Regions from separate parts of the Paenibacillus sp. GM1FR genome, predicted to be linked through region 2. Evidence: riboswitches for the same ligand, from Rfam matches in the RefSeq annotation. Region 2 holds a riboswitch; the other holds the start of a gene.
The links. A riboswitch is a leader RNA that binds a small molecule or an ion and turns the genes downstream of it on or off. The one in region 2 is predicted to bind FMN.
Positions count from the first base shown of each region.

Region 1: linked by a shared signal. The riboswitch ahead of ribD (bifunctional diaminohydroxyphosphoribosylaminopyrimidine deaminase/5-amino-6-(5-phosphoribosylamino)uracil reductase RibD) and the one ahead of PAEAM_RS10260 (DMT family transporter) in region 2 are both predicted to bind FMN.

Region 1 covers NZ_MKZL01000011.1:585,656-589,076, forward strand. The annotation lists gene PAEAM_RS08400 (hypothetical protein) at 1-1,181, shown strand, start outside; FMN riboswitch at 1,348-1,516, shown strand; gene ribD (bifunctional diaminohydroxyphosphoribosylaminopyrimidine deaminase/5-amino-6-(5-phosphoribosylamino)uracil reductase RibD) at 1,841-2,944, shown strand; gene ribE (riboflavin synthase) at 3,006-3,421, shown strand, end outside.
Region 2 covers NZ_MKZL01000011.1:1,006,946-1,010,366, forward strand. The annotation lists gene PAEAM_RS10255 (amidase) at 1-580, opposite strand, end outside; gene PAEAM_RS10260 (DMT family transporter) at 906-1,886, opposite strand; FMN riboswitch at 2,025-2,178, opposite strand; gene PAEAM_RS10265 (DinB family protein) at 2,263-2,763, opposite strand; gene PAEAM_RS10270 (CGNR zinc finger domain-containing protein) at 2,907-3,421, shown strand, end outside.

The sequences.
Region 1 (3,421 bases), 420 kb from region 2:
CAGACGAGCATGAACCGAATCGATTTGTACGTCCGCAACATGATGAAACCATTACTGAGCTGAAAAAAGTTGCGAATCAATGGACGATCAATGATGCAGCGCAGGCCTTTGTATCCTCTTTGTGGTCAGCACCCATGATCTGGCGCTCGTTGCTTACGGGCAAGCTTATTGGGAGCAGTATGCCAAGCCATGAACATACGCCATATCCATCTTCGAACACTTGTAAGATATGCGGATTAAGTGTAGATCAAGCAACCGACACAACGCTGCAATGGTATTGGCGGATGACCAATGGAACCCCGTTGGACGGTGATCCTTTTGGATGCGTGTTGGCACTTCGAGAGCTGGCTGCCGCACAGGAGCTTCCAATACCCAATGAGTACGACCGCTGGACATTCCGTGCGGTGTTAACGGTGCTACGCGAATTACCTCCCAAAACACGTTACAGCAAGGCAGCAGTAGCGCTCAAGAAGGAACGTCTTTTGCCCACACAGAAGGAATATGCTTACCGTGATTTGCTTGAGACGTTAGCTCTGATTGGCATACTGGATACGCCGGAACATCCTGGAATGATCACGGAATTCACCTCTTACATGCAGCGTGACGCACGCCCCAATGTGCGGGTTGAAGTGCAGGCCCCTCTGGCGTGGTGGGACTCATCTGTCGGAATTAATGAGAACAACCTGAACAAGATATTTCATGATTTTGATCTGAATAACATATCACTTGCGGATAAGCCTGATGAGAGTCCAGCTGTAAAGGACACGATCTTAGGGGCATTGGAGAAGAAGAGAAGTGTTCGCGGAAAAGTACCAAAGGCATCACCTGATGCAGGTACCGGGGAGGTACAGTCTGGAGATGTGTATGCTGTTCGGGTCCGGGAAGGTGTATGGGTGACTGTATATTGTCATGAAGTCAGAGACAAGCGCGTCATCGTCGAATATCTGGATGGAGTCTTCCCAGAGATGCCGGGAAAAGCAGATTTGCATGGGACGTTTCGACCGAGAGCGAATGGACGCTGGAAATGCTCGGCTATTGCGATCGATTCAACAAGTTGGGTCAGAAGGGTGGCAAGAGAGTTCCCGCTTCCGACTTCGCCCCTGCAAGAACCTGACCGCACTCCATTCCATAATGCCAAAGAATTAAAGCATATGGCGAGCTGGTGTTTTCCTGATATGTAGAATGTTACGATGGATGTGAAATGCTTTCAAAGAAAAACCGTGCCTCCTTGAGAGGAAGCGGTTTTTTGTTGTTTATTGACTTATTAAAAGTTAGTATGTGACAAAAAGGAACAAAAAACAATTGATTTTTTGGCATTAAAGTGCTAACATCCAAGTAATAACGAAAGCAATCCTTCAGGGCAGGGTGCAATTCCCTACCGGCGGTGATGCAGGAAGTGTAAGGACCTATGTGTCCAGCACTTGATGCAAAGTCCGTGACCTGTCTGCCATTGGCAGATGGCTGATCTGGTGTAATTCCAGAACCGACAGTATAGTCTGGATGGGAGAAGGAGAGGTGCAGACCTAACAGGTTTGCATTCAGCAGGAGTATTGCTGCACAGTCACGATTTTATGATGTCTTGCACTGTGCAGGGAAGATCCGGATACGCCGGACAGTTCCATACATATGCCGCACTATAAAAGCTCTTTACCTGTAAATGATGTTCATTAAGGTATGTGTCTATTTTCACTTGCCCGAAATGAAGTTTTGGGCAAAGTGTTGGCGTGCTGTATCCATTTCACTCCTGCTGGTGACATTTGTCTCTCATCATCCCCATCGAACTGATTGTTCGACGGGGATTTTTTAATAAACAAGACTTTAAACCGCGGGGTGAACGGATTTGGAAATGATCAATGATGAATTTTATATGGCACTGGCATTGGATATGGCGGAACGAGCACAGGGACAGACGGGGATTAATCCGGTTGTTGGATGTGTAGTTGTGAAAGAAGGCCGTATTGTAGGCCTGGGGAGCCATCTGAAACGTGGAACCGGTCATGCAGAGGTGCATGCACTTAACATGGCAGGCAGTGATGCAGAGGGAAGTACGGTATACGTTACACTTGAGCCTTGTAGTCATTATGGCAAGACGCCACCTTGTAGTGAACGTCTGATTCATGAAAAGGTGAAACGTGTTGTGGTATGTTGTGAAGATCCAAATCCGCAAGTATCCGGCAGGGGTATAAGCATGCTTCGTCAACAAGGCATTGAAGTTGAAGTTGGCGTACTGCGTGAGCGAGGAAGACGCATGAATGAAAAATTCATTAAGTTTATTACAACGGGTCTACCTTTTGTGACACTGAAAACGGCTACTACTTTGGATGGCAAAATTGCTACTCGCAGCGGAGACAGCAAGTGGATCTCTAACGAGCCCGCTCGTGAGATTGTACATGCCCTTCGTCATCGTCACCAGGGAATTATGGTTGGCGTCGACACGGTAATTGCCGATAATCCGGAACTTACAACCCGTTTGCAAGTCGAAGGCATTAGTCCAGTGCGCATTGTAGTGGATTCCAAGTTACGTCTCCCCGTAGGTGCCAAAATGGTTAAGGATGGTCTTGCTCCAACATGGGTGCTGACAACAGACGAAGCCAGTCCTGAAGTTGCTGAACGTTTGGAAGCCTACGGCGTCGAGATTATACGCTGTGGTCCTGGACCACGTGTGGATCTGTTAAACGGTCTTAGCAAGTTGGGTGAGCGTGACATTGGTTCAATTTTGCTTGAAGGTGGAGGCACCTTGAATGGAGCCATGCTGGAGGCAAGGTTGGTCGATCGACTGCTCATGTTTATCGCTCCGAAGATTGTAGGCGGTTATGATACACCTGGAAGCTTCCGCTTCGAGGGTGTGGAACGTATGAATCAGGCGATTCAATTGAATCAGTTGGAGATCGAACAAGTTGGAGATAATATCAGCATTGGCGGTATTCCGGTGTGGCCTGAATAAATAAATGGATTTGAAAGTAGAAAGTTAGGTTCTTTATAACTTGAAAAAGGGAGGCGGCAGCATGTTTACCGGTTTGGTGGAAGAAGTCGGTCAGATCCGGGGTATTGGTCGGAAAGGCGAAGCGATGGTCCTGAATATCGGAGCTTCCGCCATCATGGACGATCTGAAGATTGGTGATAGTGTAGCAGTGAACGGCGTGTGCTTAACTGCGACAACGCTCGAAGGTGGAGGTTTTACCGCCGATGTAATGCCTGAAACCTATCGCCATACCAATCTCAGTCAGCTGCAATCTGGCAGTAAAGTTAATCTGGAGCGGGCCATGCAATCAGGCGGTCGTTTTGGCGGCCATATCGTTCAGGGCCATGTTGATGGTACTGGAGTGATCGGCAGTATAACACGTGATCAGAATGCAATTGTGTTTGAGATCAAGCCTGATGATCACCAGTTGTTCAAATATCTGATCCCCAAAGGATCAGT
Region 2 (3,421 bases):
CACGCGTTGGTTTTAATCCAAACAATCCGCTAAAGGAAGCCGGGATACGAATCGAACCTCCTCCGTCACTGGCTCCCGCAAGAGGAACAATACCTGAAGCTACAGCGGCAGCGGCACCACCACTTGAACCACCTGGGGAATGATTGATATTCCATGGATTGCGAGTTGGACCATGAAGACGGGGCTCGGTAATATTTTTTAAACCAAATTCAGGCGTATTGGTATGTCCTATGAAGATAAAGCCTGCATCACGGAGTCGAGTGACAAAATTGGAATTGCGTAATGCCCGATGCTCGCTGAACAAACGTGAGCCTGAAGTCAGAAATTCACCTTCCAAGGATTGCGAGATATCTTTCAGGAGCAGGGGAACACCGGCAAAAGGTTGTTCTCCAGGGAGAACCAAACCGGCTTCCTCACGTGCGCGAGATTCATATGTACGAATAACCGCATTAAGTTGCGGATTCACTTCTTCAAGGCGTGCAAACGCCGCTTCAAGCATTTCAACCGGGGATACTTCCCGGGATCGGATCAGTTCAGCCAAACCTACGGCGTCGTAGGAGGTATATGAGAATGAAGACATCATGATCGTTCCTCTCTGAATATAATTCATCTGTTTATTCCATATGTCATCGTACCACCGGATTAGACAAAAGACAAAACATAGAAGAATCGTAGTGCGATGATATGCATACTCGTTATGAGGTTGGAGGGAAAAGAGGGGGAGTATTTGCATATGCGATATAGAAATAAAGCACAGGGTCAATAGCTCATATTGCTAAGTGAGAAAATGAACGAGTAATATCGAGTCATGGAAATAAAAAAACCACTGCTCATCTAATTTGATGTGCAATGGTTTTATTTTATATTTGACTATTTGTTTATATGTGAACCTCAGATATATCTACTTATTCTGTACGCAGCTTTGGTGCAGCATCGGCCGCAGTTGATGATCTTTCCTGCTGTCTGGAAATGGCGAAGAGGGCCACCCAGATCAGGATAAAACCAAGCAACTGCTCCCATGTAATCAGTGTACGGAAAGCAATCCAGTTCACCAACACACCCGCCATCGGGAAGCTAAGTTCTGCGAGTGTTGCAACAGAAGCTTTGGTTGACGACAGACCTTTGTAATACAACAGAAGACTGAGCAGACCTGGTAACAATGCCTGACCGAGAATGTTGAGGATGACAGCAGTCTGTTCACCCGTTCCGGACGGAAACGTCCATGCCGCACCTTCATTCCACGTCATAAAGATCAGGAGCGGGAGAGCAACGACAAAGCGCAGAGAGGTGACGGTTTCGTAACGCGCCTGACCCAGCATCAATCGTCCCATAACGGTTGAACCTCCCCATAAGGCAGCAGCCCCAAGGGATAACAAGCTTCCAGCATGAATCCAGTTGTCCCAGTTACCTAATGGCAATGTGAAGCCAAATGTAAGCAGGTACGTTCCTGCTAATGCAATGAAGAACAATCCACCGAAGCGACGTGGTAACGTCTCTTTTAATAACAGTTTAGCCAGCACGATAGCGAAGAGTGGTTGCATTTTTTGCAATAAAAGCACCGTATTCGGATCGTTATGTGTAAGCGCCATGGTGAACAATACCGTTGCGAGTGCTGATCCTCCCCATGAGATAAAAATCACGGCAATCCAGTGGCGAGCGCGCAGGTTTTTTAGGTCAGACCGGAATTTCCACAGCACGGGAATGGCAATAAGACTGACGATGATATGTTCCACCAGTACAATCTGCGTGGATGTCATCGTGTTTAGCAAAATAATTCGGAAGAGTGGGTCGACCCCCCATAAGGCGGCGCCGAGAACTACAAGCCAGAATCCGGTATTACTTCGTTCCTTGCGGTAAACAGGTGATGCTGCTGATGTCTTTTCCATATTCAGGACTCCTTCGTCAGAACACGGAATCTTCAGTTGGCAAAATCGACAAAAGCCCCCGTTTTGGTATATACCACGGGGGCTCATCCAAGGACATGCGTCAGGAAAGAGGCCTTCCCGTGAACGGCATGTCAATGTGTTGATCTTCTCTCATCCGGACTGTACCGTCGGCCTTGGATTCACACCAAGTCAGTCGCTGAATGTCCTTCGTTAAGAACAATTAGCGAGTCGCGGGCTGGTTCCGAAGAACATCACCGCCGGTTGGGAATTGCACCCTACCCCGAAGATCCTATTCAATTATATAGTGTGTTGAACAAGCTGTAACATTAATAAGTTCATCTTATTCCTGTAAGCGCTAGCAGTTCAAGCATTTTTTTTAGAAAACGATTTTCCAGCTTCCTTGCTGTCTGCGAAGGAGCACGATCTGACCTGCGTGATACGCATCATGGAGTACCCAGCGAGCTAGTTCGTGTGCCCATTTCTCTTCGGAGTCCATATATGCGGCTTCAAGATCAGACTCTTGTAGTGCAGCTAATTGATCTCGCAACTGCTGGGCTAATCGAGTTGTACCCTGCATCAGTGTATTCCAACCAGCTGCATCCGTTGCATCTCCCGGATTACCAAATGTGTATTCATTGGAGTCTACAGCAGGAAGGGTAGGCTCCTTACCTTGCATGCGACATAATAAGCGATGGTTGTAATAATACATATGGTTAACCAACTGCCAGATGCTTAATCCTCCTGAGGGTGGAATCCAGGCTGCTTGTTCTGCTGTAAGACCTTCCAAGGATTTCGACAAAGGTACAATCCAATTACATTGATCCCAAGTATCATCCTTTTGAATAAGTAACACATCTAGTGCTGTTGTTTTTGTCATTGCCTTTTCCTCCTTGCGTATAATTGTGATAGGTGATGTAACTAGCTAAAACTGATTAATAAGGTTACACTCAATATAACACATCAAAGATGAGTTGTAACCTTCTTTATTTAATTAGATGGTTACATTGAACGGAGGTATATATGGACAGGTTATGGACCGATTTTGTAAACAGCGATTATCACGACTGGCGTGGGGGAGATCGATCGGAGGACAGACTCGGGAAGGCGAGCTGGCAGCAAGATTTTCTGGAACGATGGCAACTTAACGCTTCTGTCCCTGCATCTCCAGAAGATGAGTTGTCGATGAGAAATTTCAGGAATGAATTGATAGCTCTTGGAGCCCGCTTGTCTTCTGGAGCATTATTAACAGATGTAGAAAAACAATGGTTGAACGACGTTATGGAAGCAGGGCATGTGAGAAGAACATTGACTACAATTGATCAGGAACTGAAACTCCAACTGATAGCTGTGGAAGCGCATTGGCATCAGGTTATAGCTGAGGTAGCTGCTGACTTTGCTTTGACTTTGGTAGAGGGAGAAGGCGGCAGGATCCGGATCTGTGATAATTCGGATTGTCGCTGGATGTTCTATGATGATACCCGAAGCAGAACACAGAAGTACTGTGATGATAAGATGTGTGGCAATCTGATGAAGGT